3 regions of the Arthrobacter sp. SDR-2R genome follow, and region 2 is predicted to be linked to each of the others. Evidence: riboswitches for the same ligand, from Rfam matches in the RefSeq annotation. Region 2 holds a riboswitch; each other region holds the start of a gene.
What was found. Region 2 has a riboswitch for thiamine pyrophosphate ahead of thiC (phosphomethylpyrimidine synthase ThiC). Riboswitches for the same ligand answer to the same signal wherever they lie in the genome.

Region 1 (7,012 bases), 1.5 Mb from region 2:
CTGGTGTATGCCACCGGGCAGGGCATGGCCGACGGCGACCAGGACGCCCCGGTCTCGATCTTCCACCCCACCTACCTGATCCTGGTGGCGGGGGTGTCCAACGCGTTCCTGTCCGGGGACCTTTTCAACCTATACGTGGGCTTCGAGATCCTGCTCACGGCAAGCTACGTCCTGATGACGCTGGGCGGCACCGGGCCGCGCATCCGCGCCGGCGTCACCTACGTGGTGGTGTCCGTGGTGTCCTCGGTGCTGTTCCTGATCTCCATAGCCATGGTCTACGGCGCCACCGGAACGGTGAACATGGCGGATCTGGCCATCAAGCTCGGGGACCTGGACCAGGGCACCAGGACCCTTCTGCACGTCATGCTGCTGGTGGCCTTCGGCATCAAGGCCGCCGTCTTCCCCCTGTCCTTCTGGCTCCCTGACTCCTACCCCACGGCGCCGGCCCCCGTCACCGCCGTGTTCGCCGGGCTGCTCACCAAGGTGGGTGTGTACGCGATGGTCCGGACCGAGACCCTGCTGTTCCCCGGGGACACCCTCAACACCCCCCTGATGGTGGCGGCGCTGCTGACCATGGTGGTGGGCATCCTTGGTGCCCTGGCCCAAAGCGACATCAAGCGGCTCCTGTCGTTCACCCTGGTCAGCCACATCGGGTACATGGTGTTCGGCCTGGCCATGTCCTCCGTTGCCGGGCTGGCCGCAGCGGTTTTCTACGTGGCCCACCACATCACCATCCAGACCAGCCTCTTCCTGGTCACCGGCCTGATCGAACGGCGGGGCGGGAGTTCCTCCGTGGACCGGCTGGCCGGCCTGGCCAAACTGTCGCCCATGCTGGCGATGCTGTTCTTCGTTCCGGCCATGAACCTCGCTGGCATCCCGCCCTTCTCGGGGTTCCTCGGCAAGGTGGGCCTGATGCAGGCCGGCGTTGAGCTGGGCACGCCACTGGCCTACGCCCTGGTGATCGGCGGGGTGGTGACGAGCCTCCTGACCCTGCTGGCCGTTGCCAGGGTCTGGAACCGCGCGTTCTGGCGCAGGCCCACCGACGCTGAGCATCCGGATCCGGTGCTCCTTGCCAGCCCGGCCCGGGTGTCGGGACCGGGCGCCAAGCTGAACACCGTGACCCTCCTGCCGCGCACCATGGTGGGCCCCACCCTGGGCCTGGTGGCGCTGGGCGTTGCCCTGACCGTCTTTGCCGGGCCGCTGTTCGGGCTCTCGGACCGGGCAGCGCGGGACATGCTGGACCGGACCCCGTACATCCAGTCAGTCCTGGGCCCTGATGTCCCGGTTCCCGCCACGCCTGCCGTGGGAGGTATGCGATGAGCCGCAAACGCATCTCCCTGCGCCAGGAACTGCCTCTCCTGGTCTGGCTGGTGATTGTCTGGGGCGCCCTGTGGCAGGACTTCAGCCCCGGGAACCTCCTCTTCGGTGCCCTGCTGGCAGTGGGCGTGGCCCGGTTGTTCTACCTTCCGCCGGTGGAGCTCAGCGGCCGGTTCAACATCCTTTACGCGGTTCCCTTCGCGCTTGCCTTCGTGGGCAAAGTGGTGGTGGCCAGCGCCCAGGTGCTGTACCTGGCCACGGTCCGCGGCCCCAAGGTGACCAACGCCGTCGTTGCGGTGAGGCTGCGCAGCCACCAGGACCTGATCGTCACCGCCACCGGCCACGTGATCTCCCTGATCCCGGGGTCCCTGGTGGTCGAGGTGGACCGCTCCACATCCACCCTCTACCTGCACGCGCTCAACATCGCCTCCAAGCAGGACGTGGAGGGCCTGCGGAACGAAGTCCGGTCCATCGAGGCCGGCCTGATCCGCATCATGGGCAGCCCGGAGGAACTCGAAGCCGTCCGAATGGAGGCCGCCACGTGATGCATGTTGTCCTGGCTGTTACAGCCGTCATCTTCTCGCTTGCTGCGGCCGGTGCCATCATGCGGATCGCCCGCGGCCCGTCATTGCTGGACCGGGTGCTGGCGGCCGACGTCCTCCTGGCCATCCTGGCCGGAGGCCTGTGCATCGACATGGCCGTGAACCGGCACCTGAACAACCTCATGCTGGTGGTGGCCATTTCCATCATCGGCTTCATCGGGTCCGTCACCGTGGCCCGTTTTGTGGCGGACCGAAGGGTGAAGCCCGATGAATCCTGACTTGTCCGGTCCCGACGGCTGGATCGACGCCGTCTCGGCAGTATTCATGGTGGTGGGGGCGCTCATGTCCCTGGGCGCCGCCATCGGCCTGCTCCGCTTCCCCGACCTGCTGAGCCGCATGCACGCGGCCACCAAACCGCAGGTCCTGGGCCTGTTCCTGCTGCTGGCGGCTATTGGACTGCAGATGCGGACATGGTGGGTATGGCCTGTCCTGGTGGTTGCCTGGATCTTCCAGCTGCTCACCGTACCGGTGTCCGCGCACATGGTGGGCCGCGCGGGGTACCGCACCAAGCACCTGCACCGGGAGCTGCTCACGGCCGACGAGCTGGAGGCCGTGGTGCAAAAAGCCGCCGCCGAGGCTGCCCGGAAAGACAGCCCCGACGGCGGCGGGTAATGCCGGGAGCTAGACGATGTCCTGCGACTTGGCGAAGCGGGTGATGGCGCGCTGGGTGCCGCGGTTGGCCAGGACCTGGATGATGGCGCTGACCGACGCCGAGATCAGCGCGAAGGTCAACGCCGAACGCAGGCTGGTGGGGACATCCTCGTTCTTGCCGGTGGGGGCTTTCTGCCCGGTGGTCTTCTCCCAGATGGTGTTGACCAGCTTGGTGCCGGCCAGGCCTGCGCCGAGGCTCACCCCGGTTCCGAGCAGCTTGATGAAAAGGTTCATTCCTATTACTCCTTGCGGGCGGAAAACGGACTGCCTCCAGCCTAGCCGTACGCCCGTGCCGGTCCGGGCAAGGCCGTGGCGTGCTGCAGGCAGGTTGTTGGACTGAATGGCTTGTTGGACTACTTCGCGGGCGGCTCGGTGCGGAACTTGATCATCTTGTGCGTGCCGTCGCAGTAGGGCTTGATGGCCGAGGCGCCGCAGCGGCACAACGCAACTGTCCTGCGGTCGCGGGGCACCGCGTCCCCGGATGGGGTGACGATCTCGAAATCACCCCTGACGATCAGGGGCCCGTCCGGGCAGACCACGATGGAGCCCGCGGCGGATTCGTGGTCCATGTCCGATCCTGTTCCATGCTGTCCGGGTTTCATGCCTGCACCGCTTTCGTCGTAGTCATGCTGCCGCCGGTACGGCCGCCCGCAGCGATGATGCCCCGGCTTCCCATGAGGACATCAGATGGGCGGACAGCCGGCCGTCGAGGGCCATGGCGGCAGTGGCCCCAAACAGGACGTCCGCGAGGAGTTCCGGCTCGGCTTCGACGAGGCCGCCGGCGAGGTCCCGGCCTGCGATCTGCTCGTGGACGGCGTCGGCCTCCACATGCTCATCGAAGTAGTGGGTGATGTCCGCGCCGAAACCGTGCCGGCGGAATCCGTTGCCGTAGAACCGGTTGGGCTGGGAGGAGGTCATCTCGTAGATCGCCAGGTGGCCGGTGATGGCACCCCGGAGCCGCCGGTTCAGGCCGCACAGCGACATGAGGTTGACGGACGCGAGGGAGACGGCGGGGACGGCATCCACGTACGCGCCGTAGCTGACGTCGAGGCCCAAACCGCGCATGGTCCGGGCGAACAGCGCGCTGTGCATGCGCTCGGGGCGGCCGCCGCCGTATTCATCCGCCTGGATTTCCACCAGGGCCGCCTTGGGCCGTCCGCTGAGCCGCGGAATGGCCCATGTATGCGGGTCGGCTTCCTTCAGCTGGTACATCGACTTGTGGATCAGGAACTCCCGGAGCTGGTCCAGGCCCGCCCTCCTGGCGACGTAGCGGGAGACGCTGGGCCCGGTGTCCGTGGCTGCGAGGCCGAACAGGACGTCGGCGACCTGGTCGCTGGTCAGGGCACCGGCAGGCAGTTCGAAGTCTGCGGCGGCCTGGTGCGCGGCAGCACGGAGGGCTGCCTCAAACGGTGCCTCGACCAGCTGCCGGACCCGGATTAACGCCGGCTCCCACTCCCAGTTGTCGGAGACGCCGGCCAGGCCGGAATAGTGGAGCTCGTAGAGGCAGAAGAGGGCCAGCTGGATGTCCTCGTCGCCGATGATGTCATTAGTGCCGGCCACCTGCCGTGCCGCGAGGTGGTACAGCCCGTCCAGCCCCGTCCCGGCTTCGGCCGGAGCCTGCGCAAGGAGTGCGAACAGGGCGTTGCTGAGGGGGCCTCTGGATTCCGGGATTCTCATGGTGCTCCTTGGTCTGCCGCGCTGGTGACGGGAACGAACGCGGGACCGCCCATGGTGACTCCCATGCCCTGTCCTCCTCGAAACCCGGGAACCAATATAGTAAGCATGATTACTAATAAAAGCTAAGCAGGCTTCCTGTTGGCGGCAGGTCAACCGGCGCCTAATCCCGCAGCGACGACCCCAGGATGTCGCGCAGCGCCTCAACCACCAGGTCATGGTCCTGCAGCTGCGGCAACCCGGAGACGGTCACCGTGGCCACGGCGCCCACGCCGGTGACGTAGATCGGAAAGGCGCCGCCATGGGCTGCATACCGGGATTGGTCGAACCAGGCGTTGTCCTCGATCCGGCCGCCGCCCAGCCGGCCCCGCAGCCCCACCAAAAGTGACGGCACCTCGTACCGGGCGGCAGTGCGCTGCTTGGCGCGGATCCAGTGCCCGTTGTCCGGCGTGGCGCCCGGGAGCGCGACGTGGAACAGGACCTGCTCGCCCTTGGTGATGTCGATGGCGATGGGAAGGGACCGCTCCTTGCCCAGCTCCACCAGGAGCAGGCCCAGGTTCAACGCGTCATCCAGCGAAAAGCCGGGGAACTGGAGCTCCCGGACCTCCGCCTCGACGCGGGCAATCGACGCTTCCAGCGACCCCTCCAGCTGGGCGTCGGCGGAATCGGGATCGAATCCGGTCACATCCGGTGGAATGGCGCTCATGGCCCTCAATCTACCCCCGCCAGGTGTAAACTTGACCACGCCCGGAAGGGCAGTTCAAAAAGCCTTACCCATCCAAAAGCACCACTAATAACGACAGGGGAGCGCCGCCGTCGGACATCCTGGCACAAGCCGGGCACCGCAGGTGGGCGCTGAGAGTGCGGACAGCCGCAGACCCTCGAACCTGATCCGGTTAGTACCGGCGCAAGGGAGTCGAGTTCTCAAAGTGCCGCGGCTGCACGGCAACAGCCGTCAGCCGGGTCCACTTTCCCCTCCTGTTTCCCAGGAGGATCACATGAGTACTGCAGCAATCAAGAAGACCGCCAGTAAGTCCTGGCGCGTCGTGGACATCGTGGTCGCCGCGCTGGTGGCCATCGCGGGCGGCGTCATTTTCTGGGCGTGGGACCAGGGAGCAGCCGCGCTTTCTGCCCCCATGAATGCCGCCTACCCGCCCCTGACCGGGCTGCTGGCGGGCGGCTGGATGATTCCCGGCGTGCTGGGAATGCTCATCATCCGCAAGCCCGGGGCCGCCCTGTTCTGTGAAACCGTGGCCGCCACCGGGGAACTCCTCATGGGTTCCCAGTACGGTGCCTCGGTCCTCTTCTCCGGCTTCATCCAGGGCCTCGGCGCGGAAATCATCTTCGCCATCTTCGTCTACCGCAAGTTCAACCTTCCCGTCTCCCTGCTGGCAGGCGCCGCGGCTGGATTCTTCTGCGGACTGAATGACTCGTTCGCACCGTGGGGCTGGAACATCGCCTACTCCGGTGCGGACAAGCTGGCGTACATCGTGCTGACCACCCTCTCCGGCGCCATTCTCGCCGGCGCCCTGTCCTGGCTGGCCACCCGCGGCCTGGCGCGTACGGGCGTGCTGAGCTCCTTCGCTTCGCGCAAGGCCGCCACGGAGCCTGTCTTCTCCTGATGGCACCAGCCCAGCGTGACGGCGGCACCGTCCGCCCTGCCGCCGTCACAGCCCGGGGCTGGGGGTGGCGGCATGCCGGCAGGGCCAAGCCTGCCGTCCATGCGCTTGACCTGGACATCAGCCCGGGGGAGCGGGTGCTCCTGCTCGGCCCCTCGGGTGCCGGGAAGTCCACGCTCCTGCATGCGCTCGCAGGGGTGCTGGGGGACATTAACGACGACGGCGGCGAGGCGGGGGACGCCGACGAGTCGGGTTCGCTGCTGGTTGACGGCGCCGTGCCCCGCGCCCAGCGCGGGCGCGCCGGACTTATGCAGCAGGACCCCGAGACGCAGGTGGTCCTGTCGCGGGTGGGGGACGACGTCGCCTTCGGTGCCGAAAACCTTGCCGTCCCACGGGAAGCAATCTGGGCGCGCGTGCACGAGGCGCTTGCCGACGTCGGACTGTCCCACCTGCCGCTGGACCACCCGACGTCGGCCCTGTCCGGCGGGCAAAAGCAGCGCCTGGCGCTGGCCGGCATCCTGGCCATGCGCCCGGGTCTGATCCTCCTGGATGAGCCAACCGCCAACCTGGACCCGGACGGCGTGTTGGAGGTCCGCGATGCCGTGGCGCGGTGCCTGGACAAGACCGGGGCCACGCTCGTGGTGGTGGAGCACCGGGTGTCCGTGTGGAAGGACCTGGTGGACCGGATCGTGGTCCTGCAGCCGGGCTCCGCCGCGGATCCTGCCGTACTCCTGGACGGGCCGCCGGACCGGGTGCTCACGGAGGCGCGGGCCATGCTGGCCGCCGCCGGTGTGTGGGTCCCCGGCTACGTCCCGGCAACCCGTGCCCGGGCGGTGGTCCCGGCCCCCGGCACGGGAAACCTCCTGCTCGCGGCCGAACAGTTGGGAGTCGCCCGCGAACGTCCCCGACGCAAGGGCTTAAGGAAGATTCCGCCGTCACCGGTCCAGGAAGGCCTGGCCGCGCAGGTGCGCGCCGGGCAGGCGCTCGCCGTGACGGGTCCCAACGGCGCCGGTAAGTCCACTTTCGCCCTGACCCTGGCAGGGCTGCTGGAACCGGTGTCCGGAAAGGTCTCCGCCACCATGGACCTGAGCCGCGGTGCCGGCATTGACCCGTACCGGTGGAAGGCGGATCAGCTGATTTCCCGAGTGG
Region 2 (7,012 bases):
TTCGTCCGGCGGGTCTTCGCCACCGACCTCCAGCAGCCCGCCACCACGGAAGAAAAAAGGTCCGCCCGCAGGCTGCGGCTCCAGGCCCCGTCATGGGAGGCGCCGCTGCACATTGTTCCCGGGGTGCCCACGCTGGTGCTGACCGGTGGGTGGGAACCGCTCTACGAGGAAATCGCCGGGTACCTCCGGGAGACCGGGGCCCTGCACCGCGTTGCCGCGGGAGGACACCGGCCCCATGACTCCCCGGACGGGGACCGGGCCATCCGGCAGTTCATCAGCCAGGTCAGCCGGAGCCAGCCGGCCCGCGCGTCCTAGCTGTCAGCAGGCACCCGCAGTTCCGGCAGGTAGACCTTGCCGCCGGCCGCCAGGAATTCCTCGCTCTTCCCGCGCATCCCGGCCGCAGCATCGGCGAGTGCCGCCTGCGCCTCCGCGGAACCAAATTCGTCGCGGATGTCCTGGCTGATCCGCATGGAGCAAAACTTGGGCCCGCACATCGAACAGAAGTGCGCCGTCTTGGCAGGCTCAGCCGGCAGCGTCTCGTCGTGGAACGCCTCAGCCGTCACCGGGTCCAGGGACAGTGCGAACTGGTCCCGCCAGCGGAATTCGAACCGCGCCTTGGACAAGGCGTCGTCCCGCTCATGCGCCCCCGGGTGCCCCTTGGCCAGGTCCGCCGCGTGCGCGGCGATCTTGTAGGTGATCACGCCGGTCTTCACGTCGTCCTTGTTGGGCAGGCCCAGGTGTTCCTTCGGGGTGACGTAGCACAGCATCGCGGTGCCGTAACGGGCAATCTCGGTGGCACCAATCGCTGAGGTGATGTGGTCATAGCCCGGAGCAACATCTGTCACCAGCGGGCCCAGGGTGTAAAACGGGGCCCCCTTGCAGAGTTCCTGCTGCCGCTCGACGTTTTCCCGGACCAGGTGGAAGGGAACGTGGCCGGGCCCCTCCACCATGACCTGCACGTCGTACTCCCACGCGCGCTGGGTGAGCTCGGCGAGCGTGTCCAGTTCCGCGAACTGGGCGGCGTCGTTGGCGTCCGCCGTCGAACCGGGGCGCAAACCGTCGCCCAGGGAGAAGGCAACGTCGTACTTCGCGAAGATCCCGCACAGCTCATCGAAGTGCGTGTAGAGGAAGTTCTCCTGGTGGTGGGCCAGGCACCAGCCGGCCATGATGGAGCCGCCGCGGGACACAATGCCCGTCACCCGGTTGGCGGTCAGCGGGACATAGCGAAGCAGCACGCCGGCGTGGATGGTCATGTAGTCCACGCCCTGCTCGCATTGTTCAATGACGGTGTCCCGGAAGATTTCCCAGGTTAGCGCGTTGGCCTCACCGTTGACTTTCTCCAGGGCCTGGTAGATCGGCACGGTGCCGATCGGGACGGGGGAGTTGCGGATGATCCATTCCCGCGTGGTGTGGATGTCGTCGCCGGTGGACAGGTCCATAACGGTGTCGGCACCCCATTGCGTGGCCCACTGGAGCTTGTCCACCTCCTCCGCGATGGAACTCGTCACGGCCGAGTTTCCGATGTTGGCGTTGATCTTCACCAGGAAGGCCTTGCCGATGATCATCGGTTCGGACTCCGGATGGTTGATGTTGTTCGGAATGATGGCGCGGCCGGCGGCCAGTTCGCTCCGGACCAGTTCCACGTCGCAGTTCTCGCGCAGCGCCACGAAGCGCATCTCCTGCGTGATGACGCCCTGCCGGGCATAGTGCATCTGGGTCACCGTCCGGCCGTCGACGGCGCGGCGGGGCACCGGCTGCGCGCCCTTCCACTCCGCGGAGGCGGCGCCGCGGCGGACGGCCGAGCGGCCGTCGTCGAGCAGGTTGCGTTCCCTGCCGCTGTAGGCCTCGGTGTCTCCGCGCGCCACGATCCACTCCGCGCGGAAGGGCTCCAGGCCGCGGACGGGGTCGCTTCCCGGCCCCGCCGTCCGGTAGGTCCGGAACGGTGCGTTCGGCTGGCCGTTGGGCGATGGCTCCAGGGCAATTTCCGTGACGGGTACCCGGATGCCGGACCCGGCGTCGTCGATATAGGCCAGCGAATGCGACGCCAGGGACCGGGTCACTTCGGACTGGTTCACCTGGGGCGTGGAGCCGGCTCCGGAACCCCCGGTGGACGGCACGTGGGCAGGGTTCAACTGGGTGTTTTGCGTACTCAAGGGAATACTCACTTCCTTCGCCGGCATTACCCGGACAGGTTCAACGGTCGCAGGCTGCGTCAGCCCGATCTCAGCCCCTGCAAGGGCTCCCGTGTGGTCAGAGAAGAAGCTACCACAGGCCCCCGGAAGGGCGGTGTCACATTTGCGGGTGCTAGCCTGACCGGGCATCGAAAGGAAGCCCGATGGCAGACATCATCTACTTTCGCGGACCCGTCCTGGCCGCACCGGACCGGGTACGCCATGGACTCTGGTCGGTGGACGGCAAGCTCACGTTCAGCCGGCCCGCTGCCCCTCCGGCGCGGGAACTCGACGGCTGGGTGCTGCCGGGGTTCGTCGACGCCCACTGCCACATCGGCCTGGGTCCCGACGGCCCGGTGGAACCCGCCGTTGCCCGGGAGCAGGCGCTGGCTGACCTCAACGCCGGAACCCTGCTGGTCCGCGACGCCGGCTCACCTGCCGATACCCGCTGGATGCAGGGCGGCCGGGACTTCCCGGTACTGATCCGTGCAGGACGGCATGTGGCCCGCACACGCCGCTACCTGCGCGGCTTCGCGGCGGAGGTCGAACCCGACGGGCTCGTGGAGGCCGTGCGGAAGCAAGCGCGCGACGGCGACGGCTGGGTCAAACTGGTGGGCGACTGGATCGACCGGAGCGCCGGCGACCTTGCGCCCTCCTTTCCTGCCGCCGTCGTGCGTGACGCTGTGCAGGCTGCCCATGATGAAGGTGCCCGGGTCACGGCACATTGCTTCGCCGAAGACACCCTGGACCAAATGCTGGACGCCGGCATTGACTGCATTGAGCACGCCACGGGGCTGCTGCCGCGCCACCTGCCCCGGTTCGTGGAGCAGGGCGTACCGATCGTGCCCACCCTCATCAACATCGCCACCTTTCCTGATATCGCGGAGCAGGCGGACGCAAAGTTTCCGCGCTACGCCGCCCACATGCGTGCCCTGTGGGAACGCAGGCTGGAACGGGTGGCGGAGGCCCATGCCGCCGGCGTCCGGATCTTTGCCGGCACGGACGCAGGCAGCGTGATCCGGCACGGCAGGATCGCAGATGAGATCCTCGCCCTGCACGGGGCCGGCCTGCCCATGCATGCGGCCCTGGATGCCGCCTGCTGGGCAGCGCGTGCGTGGCTGGGCGCTGACAACCTGGAGGAAGGCGCGCGGGCCGACGTCGTGGTGTGCCGGGACGACCCCCGGACCACCCCGGACACGATCACGGCGCTGGAGCACGTGGTGCTGGGCGGCCGCGTCATCCGTTGAGTTATTTGGTTCCGCTACTTGGAATAAATTGAAGCTTCAAGTAATTTTAATATGTGACAGGCCGCCGAAGTGACGGCCTCCAACACAAGGAGCCTTCAAATGACCGACGCAGCCAGCAGCCAGGATCTTCTTCCTGCCGACCTCGCCATGGGCACGGTAATGCTCAAGGTGGGCGACATGAAGGTCATGACCGACTACTACCAGCGCGCACTGGGCCTGGAGGCGGTGGCGGAGCAGGACGGCGGGCTCTACCTGGGCAGGCTCGGCAGGCCGCTGGTCCACCTGGCGCCGGCCCCCGGGCTGCACCTTCCCGGCAGGGGAGAGGCCGGCCTGTTCCACACCGCCCTATTGTTCGAGGACCAGGCTTCCCTTGCGGCCACCATCGCCACGGCAGCCCAGTACGAACCCCGGTCCTTCACCGGCAGCGCCGACCACCTGGTGAGTGAGGCCTTCTACTTCACCGACCCCGAGGGCAACGGCATCGAGCTGTACTGGGACCGGCCGCGCAGCAACTGGTCCTGGAACGGGACGGACGTGGTGATGGACAGCCTGGCGCTTCCGCCGCAGCGCTACCTGGAGCAGCACCTCACTGAGGAATCCCTCGAAGGCCAGCGGCGGACGTCCGCAGGCGTGGGGCACGTCCACCTCCAGGTTGGCGACGTCCAGACCGCCAGGGACTTCTACGTGGGTACCCTGGGCTTCGAGAAGACGGCGGGCTGGCATGGGCAGGCCCTGTTCGTTTCCGCGGGCCGCTACCACCACCACATGGCCATGAACGTCTGGAACAGCCGCGGCGCCGGCCCCCGCAAGGACACCCTTGGGTTGGGCGAGGTGCTCATCGAGGTTCCCTCGGGTGACGACGTCGGGGCGCTGGCTGACCGCCTGAGGGTCGCCGGGGTGCCCGCCCACCACACCGGCGCGGAGCTCCGGTTCGAGGACCCGTGGCGCAACCGGCTCCGGGTGGCAGTCCGCTGACCGGTGCTCCTGCACGGGCCGTGCGCCAGTGCTGACGGGCCAGTGTTGGGGCTCGCGGGCTCCGGCCCGGCGCGTTTGCCGGCGGGCGCGCAGCAACTAGGCTGATTCCGTACGGCCGGGCTGCAACTCCCGGCACGCAGCTCCGCCAACGGAAGAAGGGCACCCGCCATGGGCTTCACCGAGATCTTCGTCGCCACCCATGACGCCGCGCTGAAACGCGCCGGCATCCTTGACCAGGGAAGCGGCTCCGCGGCGGACAGCGGGCCCGGGGGCCAGGCGGTGCGGATCCAGGGCATCAGCGACTTCGAAGTCGAACAGCTGGGCGATCTTGCCGGGACTGCCGTGCACGCCGGCGGGGCCGACTATGAGCTGACCATGGTGGACGTCGCCAGCGATTCGCTCCTTGCCGTGCCGCCGGCCATGGTCCGTGCGCTGGCCGACCTGCTCTCCTATGAAACCGAAGGCGAAGGCAATGTCCTTGACGACGTCGCCGAACAGTGGGCCGGCCAGGAGGATATGCCGTTCGACGCCGGCCAGGCCCGGAGCTACGTTCAGCAGGTGGCGGAGTTGGCCGCCTCGATCGACGATTCCGAGCGGACGGGACTGTACGTCTGGTCGGCCTGACCCCGTGATGCCGGTTTCGGCCGTCCTCCGCCTCCACAAGGGCCGGCCGCGGCGCCGGCGCGGTGGCCCAAGTCGAAATAACGCCGTTCATCTGGCACAATAAACAGGTACTCGATCTGCGTGGCCCCTCTCTCCGCGTCCGGATCCTGTCCTTCGAACCCGCAAGTACGGCCCGCCCCACGGGTGCAGAAAGCCGGGTTCACCCCTTTTCTGAAACAGGAGTGACCACAAAAGTGGCCGTAAAGATTCGCCTTAAGCGCTTCGGCAAGATGCGCGCCCCGTACTACCGCATCGTCGTTGCGGACTCACGCACCAAGCGTGACGGCCGCGCCATCGAGGAGATCGGCAAGTACCACCCCACCGAAGAGCCCTCGTTCATCGAGGTCAACTCCGAGCGTGCGCAGTACTGGCTCTCCGTCGGCGCCCAGCCGTCCGAGCAGGTCGCCGCGATCCTGAAGATCACCGGTGACTGGCAGAAGTTCAAGGGCCTGCCGGGCCAGGAAGGCACCCTCAAGACCAAGGTCGCGAAGGAAGCCTTTGTTGCCCCGGAGAAGGGCTCGGTCATCATCCCGGAAGCCATCACCAAGAAGGCATCCAAGTCTGACGCTGCCGAGGCCCCGGCCGACGCCGAAGCTGAGACCACCGAGGCTGAGTAGATTGCTGGCAGAAGCGCTGGAACACCTGGTCCGCGGAATCGTCGATTCCCCGGATGACGTCAAGGTCAGTTCGAAGAGCAACCGCCGCGGGGACACCCTCGAGGTGCGCGTTCACCAGGACGACCTTGGACGGGTGATTGGCCGCCAGGGCCGCACCGCCCGCGCATTGCGCACCGTGGTGGCAGCACTGGCCGGTGGCGAACCGGTGAGGGTCGACGTCGTCGATACCGACCGCCGCCGCTGAGCGCTCGGCAACATTCAGTTTTTGCTCCGGCCCCTTCACCGCCAGGTGGAGGGGCCGGAGTGCTTTGACCAACATGGTGCTTCCACCGGAACCACCACAACCCGGAACAGAGGAACAGATGCAGCTTCAGGTGGCACGGATCGGCAAGCCGCACGGCATTCGCGGGGAAGTCACCGTCCAGGTGCTGACGGACGCTCCGGAGGACCGCTTTGTCCCGGGAACGGAATTCGTCGTTGAGGACGCCGTGGCAGGACGGCTGACCGTGCGGAGTGCGCGCTGGAACAAGGACATCCTGCTGCTCGGTTTTGAGGAGGTGGCGGACCGCAACCAGGCTGAAACCCTCCGCGGCGCCAAGCTGTTCATCGAAACCGAAGAACTGGACGGGGATGATGACGAGGGCTGGTACGAGCACGAGCTTGTCGGCCTGGAGGCCCGGGTAGGGGCGCAGGTTGTGGGCAAGGTGACCGCGCTGAACACCATGCCCGTGCAGGACCTTCTCATGGTCACCACCCCGGACGGCAAGGAAATCCTCATCCCGTTCGTGGAACAGATCGTGCCTGAGGTGAATATCGAGGAAGGCTTCATCCTCCTCACCCCGCCGGACGGACTCTTCGAACTCAACACCGACGAAGCCGCTGCCCCGGAACCGGAAAGCAGGGACTAGATGCGCATCGACGTCGTCAGCATCTTCCCTGAATACCTCGCCCCGCTTGAACTCTCGCTGATTGGCAAGGCCCGCCACGACGGCATCCTGGACCTGCACGTCCATGACCTGCGCAGCTTCACCACGGACAAGCACCGCACTGTCGACGACACCCCGTACGGCGGCGGCGCCGGAATGGTCATGAAGCCCGAACCCTGGGCCCAGGCACTCGCCGCCGTGGCGGAGGAGCGGCCGGATCCGCAGCGCAAGCCGGTCCTCATCGTCCCATCCCCGGCCGGCGAGCGGTTCACCCAGGCCCTCGCCTATGAACTGGCCGAGGAACAGCACCTGGCGTTTGCGTGCGGGCGGTATGAGGGCATCGATGAACGGGTCATCGAATGGGCGCAGGAACACTTCACGGTTCGGCCTGTCAGCCTGGGCGACTATGTGCT
Region 3 (7,012 bases), 350 kb from region 2:
CTTCGACCCCGCCGTCGGCGAGCTGGACGGCGTGGAACTGCTCACCCTGGAATCAGTCCGCCTGGCCGCGCCGCAGGAACAGGCGGAATCGCTGGCCCAGGCCAGCGGCATCGTGAAGGGTGCCGCCAAGGCCTTCGAGCAGGAGCGTGAAGCCCGCTCCGTCGATTCAGCCATCGTTGCCCTGCGGCGCCACACCATGAACGTCCTGGACGCGGAGATGGAAAAGGTCCGTGCCCGCCACGGCTGCACCGCCGCCGCCGAGGAAGTCGAGTTCGCCCTCCGCCGCATGGTCAAGCAGCTGCTGCACGTACCCACGGTCCGCGCCCGCGAACTCGCTGCGAACGGCCAACAGGACGACTACGTTGCTGCGCTGGAGGCCCTGTACGGCATCACTGTCGAACAGCCCGCCACCGCCGCCCCTGCCGCCGTCGAGGCCGAATGCCCGGTGGACCACCAGGGCCGCGAAACCGCCTGACCACGCCCCATCACTACCTGCACTATTTACGGCAAGGCCCCATCACTTTCTTCTGGAAAGTGATGGGGCGTACTCCAAAAGGGCGCGGGAAGTGATGGAGCGTCCCGTCAGTAGAGGGGCTTCTGGGGTTCCACCTCACGCACCCAGGCCAGGATCCCGCCGTCAAGGTGGCTGACCCGCTGGTAGCCGGCCTGCCGTGCCGCTGCCAGCACGTTCGCGGACCGGGTGCCGGCCTTGCAGTGGAACACGATGTCCCGGTCCTGCGGAAGTTCGTCCCACGCCTCCCCGGCAAGGATCCGTCCCTGCGGGATCAGTTTGGCCCCGTCGATCCGGACAATGTCGTATTCCCCGGCCTCGCGGACATCTACCAGCTCGAAATCCTTGAGTCCGGCTTTCCGCGACGCCAGCATAGTGGCCAGCTGGGTGGCGGTGACCGTATGTTCCGTGTCCGCCTGCGAGGCGGGAGCAATGCCGCAGAAAGCCTCGTAGTCAGTGAGTTCGGTGATGGGTTCCGCCGCGGGGTCCTTCGACACCCGGATCTCCCGCCAGCTGCCGCCCAAGGCGTCAAAGAGGGCCACGCGGCCCAGCAGGGAACGCCCGACGCCGGTGATCAGCTTCACTGCCTCGGTCACCATGAGCGATCCCACGGCAGCGCAGAGCATGCCGAACACACCGCCCTCGCCGCACGACGGCACGGACCCCGCGGGGGGAGCCTCCGGATACAAGTCGCGGTAGGTGGGCCCGTGCTTCTCCCAGAACACGCTGACCTGGCCGTCGAACCGGAAGATGGAACCCCACACGTAAGGCTTGCCCAGGATGGCCGCGGCGTCGTTCACCAGATACCTGGTGGCGAAGTTGTCGGCCCCGTCAAGGATGAGGTCGTACCCCCGGAACAACTCCAGGGCGTTGGACGCGTCAAGGCGCAGGTTGTGCAGCCGGACATCCACCAGCGGATTCAGCTCCGCGATGGCATCGCGTGCCGACTCGATCTTGGGCCGGCCCACGTCGCTGACGCCGTGGATCACCTGCCGCTGCAGGTTGCTCAGGTCCACCACGTCGTCGTCGACGATTCCAATGGTTCCAACGCCTGCCGCGGCCAGGTACAGCAGGGCCGGGGCGCCCAGGCCGCCGGCACCGATCACCAGCACCTTGGCGTTCTTGAGCCGCCGCTGGCCCAGGGCACCGATCTCGGGAATGATCAGGTGCCGGGAGTACCGTTCAACCTCGGCAGGGGTGAGACCGGCGGCCGGTTCCACCAGCGGATCCAGGGAATGGGTTGAAACATTTGCGGTGAAAGACGAAGCCATACTTCAATGTATGCCCCGGGATACCGCCGGGTCATATTACCCCGCAGTAAAGTGAAGGTAACTGCAATGGAAAGAAGGACAACTGTGGTCCCTGAAGCACGGGCTGACCGCCCGCCCGCCGCCGAACCGCAAACTCCCTCCCGCCCCGCAGGCCATCGGTCCGCCCGGTTGCCCCGGGATGAGCGCCGCGCACAGCTGCTTGCCGCCGCCCAGGAGGTGTTCGTGGCCAACGGCTACCACGGCGCGGCCATGGATGAAATTGCAGAGACCGCCCATGTCAGCAAACCGGTGCTGTACCAGCACTTTCCGTCAAAGCGGGAACTCTACCTCGCACTGCTCGAGAGCCACCTTGCGTCCCTGACCGAGTTGATGCTGGGTGCCCTGAATTCCACCACGGACAACGATGAACGGGTCCAGGCCGTCATGCGCGCCTACTTCCATTTCATCGCCAGCGACGACCAGGCCCACCGCCTGGTGTTCGAGTCCGACCTGATCAACGACCCCGACGTCAGCTCCAGGCTGGAAACCTTCAACCGGACCTTCGCCGACGCCATCGCCAGGGTCATTGCCGAGGACACCAAGCTCCCCCACCTCGAGGCCGAACTCCTTGGCCGCGGACTGGCCGGAATGGCGCAGGTCAGCGCGCGGTACTGGCTGGAAACGGACGGCAACCTGGACCTCAACGTGGCCAGTGACCTCATCTACCGTTTAGCTTGGCGCGGAATCTCTCGCTTCCCCAAAGAGTCCTAGACTACAAATAAGACATCATCGACGAACTTCACAGGCTGGGAGGCCCCCTTGGAAATTAAGATCGGCGTTCAAAACGTTGGCCGCGAGATCGTGCTGGAATCGGACCAGGACGCGGAGACTGTGGCCAAGGTTGTTGGCGAAGCCATCACCGGAGGCAACGAACTTCGCCTGAAGGATGAAAAAGGACGCCTGATCATTGTTCCGGGCAACGCTCTTGCCTATGTGGAAATCGGTGCCGAAGAGGTTCGGCGCGTAGGTTTCGGCCAGTTCTAGTCCCCGGTTCCAAGGAGATCCATGCTTTCGCTGTCCATCGTGGTGCTGGCTACTGTCGCCGGCGGCTTCGTCGTCTGGGCCAATGACAAGCGGCACGCCAAGTACGGTGCGGCGCTTCCGGCCGGCGTCGCCGCGGGTGCTGCGGCGCTGGTGTGGATCATTCTGATGGCGGCCGGTTTCGGCTACCTGCCCGGGCTGACCTGGCTTCCCTGGGTCCTGCCCATCGTTCTGGGCATTGCTGCCGCCATCGCCGCCGTCGCCTATTTTGGCCGTACGCGGGCGCGCCATGATGCGGAACGGCTCACTGCGATCCTGCGGCGCTGAGCCGTCGCTGGCAGGCTCCCAGGCATATGGCTGTGGCCACCACCCAGGCGGGTGGTGGCCACAGCCCTTTAAGTGAATGGCCGATGCCTAGAGGAACTCGGCCCGGCCTTCCATGGCGGATGAGGCGAGGGCATGCTCCCGGCGCGGGATGCGCCCGGCCGCCCGGGCCATCCTGCCCGCGATCACCGCGTGCTTGAAGGCTTCTCCCATGAGCGTGGGGTTCTGGGCGCGGGTCACGGCCGTGGCCAGCAGCACGGCGTCGCAGCCCAGCTCCATGGCAAGGGAGGCGTCGGATGCCGTGCCGATGCCGGCATCCAGGACCACGGGCACGGAGGCCCGGGAAACGATGAGCTCAATGTTGTGCGGGTTCAGGATCCCCAGGCCGGTGCCGATCGGGGCACCCAGCGGCATGACGGCGGTGGCTCCAAGGTTCTCCAGCCGCAGGGCCAGCACAGGATCGTCGTTGGTGTAGGCGAAGACCTTGAAGCCGCGGTTGACCAGCTGCTCGGTGGCCTCGACCAGTTCCACGGCGTCCGGCAGTAGGGTTTGTTCATCGGCGATGACCTCCAGTTTCACCCAGTCTGTTTCCAGGGCCTCCCGGGCCAGTTCCGCGGTAAGGACCGCGTCCCTGGCCGTGAAGCAGCCGGCCGTATTGGGCAGGACCCGGATTCCATGATCCACCAGCAGCTGGAACAGCGAGCCGGTTTCAGCCGTGGAGTAGCGCCGCATGGCCACGGTGGTCAGTGCGGTGCCGGAGGCAAGGAGCGCCGCGCCCAGGCCATCGAGGCTGGGCGCTCCCCCGGTGCCCATGATGAGCCTGGAACCCAGCGCGACGCCGTCGATCACCAGGGCGTCGCCGGCACCGGCGTTTCCTGCAGGGTTGATGGTGCTGGTTTCGGTCATGGCGTCAGCCTCCCTGTACTGCTGTAACAAGTTCGATGTCGTCGCCGTCGGCGAGCGCGGTGGCGAACCATTGGCTGCGCGGCACCACCTGGGCATTGTGCGCGACGGCGACGCCGAGTTTCCCGCCGTCGGTCGCCTGTCCGTTGTCCGCCAGCGGGCGTCCGGTGACCTCGCTGACCAGCGTGGTGATCGAAGCTCCGTCGGCCACCGTGTGCGGGTTTCCGTTAAGGGTGATGTTCACGCAGTCTCCTTGATGTGGGGGCTTGTTGCTGCCGTTGCCGGCCTGGAAAACCGGTCCGGGCTGAAGGGACCCCAGCGGGGATCGGCCCTGCCGTCCAGCAGTTCCCTGCAGATGGCCGCCGCGGCGGGAGTGAGCAGGACTCCGTGCCGGAAGAACCCGGTGGCGATGATGAGTCCGGGGACGTGCCCGGCCTGTCCTCCCCCGGCGCCCGGAGCGGCCGGCACCCGGCCCAGGAGCGGCGCGTTGTCAGGGGTACCGGGGCGGGCGCGGGCGGTGCATTCCAGGAGTTCGAGTTCAGCGACGGCGGGCACCAGAGCCTGCGCATCCCGCAGCAGCTGGTAGACGCCGCCGGCACTCACGGCATCGGAGAGGGCATCCTCCCGCTGCGTGGCTCCGATCACCACGGTCCCGTCCTGCCTGGGAACGATGTACACGGGGATGCCGTGGACCAGGCCGCGCACCGTTGACGTCACCAAGGGCTGAAGGTGGCGGGGAACGGCAAGGCGCAGGATATCCCCGTGCACGGGCCGCAGCGGCAGCTCAAGGCCGTCCGGCAGGCCGTCAAGCGCCCCCGCCTGCAGGCCATTGGCCACCACGGTCTCCGTTGCCAGCACCGTGCCGCCGCCGGCCAGGCGGACCCCGGACACCGTTCCGCCCTCCCACAGCAGCCCGGCTGCCCGCTCCGGCACGGCAAAACCTTCCACTGCCCCGGCAACCGCCAGCTGGGGCTGCTCCTGCGCCGCGCCGGCCAGGGCCAGCCGCAAGGCGGCCACCAGGCGCCGGGGATCCACCTGGTGGTCCGCCGGGGTATCAAGTGCGCACGCAATGGCCGGGCTGAGCAGCGGCTCACGCTTCCGGGCCTCCCGCACGGTCAGGGGTTCCACCGCCAGCCCGTTGGCCTGCTGGACTGTGCGCAGGTCCATCAGCGCCCGGCGGTCGGCCGCGTCGGCACCCACGGCGAGGGTCGGCGTCGTCAGGTATCCGGAATCCGCGCCCGTTGCCCTGCCCAGCCCGGCGGCGAACCCGGGCCAGCGCGATGATGCGTCAAGCATCAGTTCCAGGAGCTCTTCCTCCTGGTAATGCAGTTCGCTGACGGGAGCCAGCATGCCGGCCGCCGCCCAGCTGGCGCCGGTACCGGGCGCGTCATCAATGAGGACCACCGAGCGCCCGGAACGCTGCGCCTCCCAGGCAATGCCGTGCCCCACCACTCCCCCGCCGATGACGGCAACGTCGGCCCGGAGGGTGGAGGGAATGGAGCTGCGGGCGGACCCGGGGTGATGGGTGAAGGGGGTACGCATGTGGGTTCCTTCCCTACGCCGGCATTAACCGGATCAGGTCAAGCGGTCGGCTCTGACGCCCTCTCAGCCCGGCGCTTTGTGACAGCCGCCGCGGGCTCCCGCAGTACCAGCCCAGTTTAGAGGAACTAGGCTTGCACGCATGAATGTGTCCACCCCATCCTTTCCCGCCGGCCACCACGCTCCAGCCACCGAAGTCGTCAATTCACGGGACAACGACGCCCTGAAGGCAGCCCGCCTGTACCTCTGCACCGATGCGCGCCGGGACCGCGGCGACTTCGCGGAGTTCGTTGACGCCGCGTTCGCCGGTGGCGTGGACATCATCCAGCTGCGCGACAAGACCATCGAGGCGGCCGAGGAACTGGACCTCCTGGCGGTGCTGAAGGAATCCGCGGTACGGCACGGAAAGCTGTGGGCGGTCAATGACCGTGCGGACATCGCCGTCCTCTCCGGGGCACCGGTGTTCCACATCGGCCAGAAGGACCTGCCGCTGGCGGCGGCGCGCACGCTGGTCAACGGCAACGCCGCCATCGGGCTCTCCAGCCACACCACCGGGCAGGTGGACGCCGCCCTGGCAGCAACTGCCGGACCAGCCGGGCTGGACTACTTCTGCGTGGGTCCGGTCTGGGCAACCCCCACCAAACCCGGCAGGTCCGCCGTGGGCACTGACCTGGTGAAGTATGCCGCCGAGGCCTCACGGCAGGCGGCGGACCCCGTGCCCTGGTTCGCCATTGGCGGCATTGACCACGGAAACGTCCACCAGGTGGCGGAAGCCGGTGCGCGCAGGATCGTGGTGGTGCGCGCCATCACCGAGGCCTCCGATCCCGCCGCCGCTGCCGCCTCCCTCCTCGACGCATTGGACGCCGCCGCCGCCTGATGCCATATCGGCGGACTTGGAGCTACGCTGACTTTTGTGTCACATCATCGGCTGGCTCCAAACGTCCATGACCACAGGAACGCTCTGGAAGAGGCGTTGGGCCTGCTGCGCACCGAACTTGAACTGCCGGGACCGTACCCGGCTGAGGCAGTGGCGGATGCCCGGGCCGCGGTGGCAGCGCTGAAGCTTCCGTCCTACGACCTGACCGCCGTCCAGTTCGTGACCATCGATCCGGCCTCCTCCACGGACCTGGACCAGGCGGTGTTCATCGAACCGGACGGGAACGGCTACCGGGTAATGTACGCGATCGCCGATGTGCCGGCGTTTGTTGCGCCGGGAGGTCCCCTGGACGCCGAGACCCGGCGCCGCGGCCAGACGTTCTACGCTCCGGACGGCCGGATTCCGCTGCACCCGGAAGTGATCAGCGAGGGGGCAGGAAGCCTGCTGCCGGGCCAGGATTGTTCGGCTTTCGTATGGGACTTCACGCTCGACGGCGACGCAACGGTTGTGTCGGTGGGCGTCAGGCGGGCGCGGGTCCGCAGCCGCGACAAGCTCAGCTACAAGGGT

Region 1: it holds a riboswitch for thiamine pyrophosphate, as region 2 does, so the genes downstream of both, AC3ANU_RS03750 (ECF transporter S component) here and thiC (phosphomethylpyrimidine synthase ThiC) in region 2, are expected to answer to the same signal.
Region 3: it holds a riboswitch for thiamine pyrophosphate, as region 2 does, so the genes downstream of both, thiO (glycine oxidase ThiO) here and thiC (phosphomethylpyrimidine synthase ThiC) in region 2, are expected to answer to the same signal.

Annotation. Positions count from the first base shown of each region.
Region 1 covers NZ_CM173231.1:808,483-815,494, forward strand. Annotated here, with positions in the region: gene AC3ANU_RS03710 (Na+/H+ antiporter subunit D) at 1-1,320, shown strand, start outside; gene AC3ANU_RS03715 (Na+/H+ antiporter subunit E) at 1,317-1,862, shown strand; gene AC3ANU_RS03720 (MrpF/PhaF family protein) at 1,859-2,137, shown strand; gene mnhG (monovalent cation/H(+) antiporter subunit G) at 2,127-2,531, shown strand; gene AC3ANU_RS03730 (DUF4235 domain-containing protein) at 2,541-2,804, opposite strand; gene AC3ANU_RS03735 (CDGSH iron-sulfur domain-containing protein) at 2,924-3,139, opposite strand; gene AC3ANU_RS03740 (iron-containing redox enzyme family protein) at 3,195-4,247, opposite strand; gene AC3ANU_RS03745 (heme-degrading domain-containing protein) at 4,408-4,950, opposite strand; TPP riboswitch at 5,036-5,176, shown strand; gene AC3ANU_RS03750 (ECF transporter S component) at 5,243-5,866, shown strand; gene AC3ANU_RS03755 (ABC transporter ATP-binding protein) at 5,866-7,012, shown strand, end outside.
Region 2 covers NZ_CM173231.1:2,288,535-2,295,546, forward strand. Annotated here, with positions in the region: gene AC3ANU_RS10610 (alpha/beta fold hydrolase) at 1-315, shown strand, start outside; gene thiC (phosphomethylpyrimidine synthase ThiC) at 312-2,153, opposite strand; TPP riboswitch at 2,149-2,256, opposite strand; gene AC3ANU_RS10620 (amidohydrolase family protein) at 2,336-3,418, shown strand; gene AC3ANU_RS10625 (VOC family protein) at 3,518-4,393, shown strand; gene AC3ANU_RS10630 (hypothetical protein) at 4,562-5,017, shown strand; gene rpsP (30S ribosomal protein S16) at 5,251-5,673, shown strand; gene AC3ANU_RS10640 (RNA-binding protein) at 5,675-5,917, shown strand; gene rimM (ribosome maturation factor RimM) at 6,036-6,581, shown strand; gene trmD (tRNA (guanosine(37)-N1)-methyltransferase TrmD) at 6,582-7,012, shown strand, end outside.
Region 3 covers NZ_CM173231.1:1,939,703-1,946,714, reverse strand. Annotated here, with positions in the region: gene AC3ANU_RS09120 (glutamyl-tRNA reductase) at 1-475, shown strand, start outside; gene moeB (molybdopterin-synthase adenylyltransferase MoeB) at 583-1,782, opposite strand; gene AC3ANU_RS09110 (TetR/AcrR family transcriptional regulator) at 1,867-2,532, shown strand; gene AC3ANU_RS09105 (DUF3107 domain-containing protein) at 2,581-2,805, shown strand; gene AC3ANU_RS09100 (hypothetical protein) at 2,827-3,129, shown strand; gene AC3ANU_RS09095 (thiazole synthase) at 3,217-4,032, opposite strand; gene thiS (sulfur carrier protein ThiS) at 4,037-4,273, opposite strand; gene thiO (glycine oxidase ThiO) at 4,270-5,571, opposite strand; TPP riboswitch at 5,565-5,683, opposite strand; gene thiE (thiamine phosphate synthase) at 5,711-6,445, shown strand; gene AC3ANU_RS09075 (RNB domain-containing ribonuclease) at 6,482-7,012, shown strand, end outside.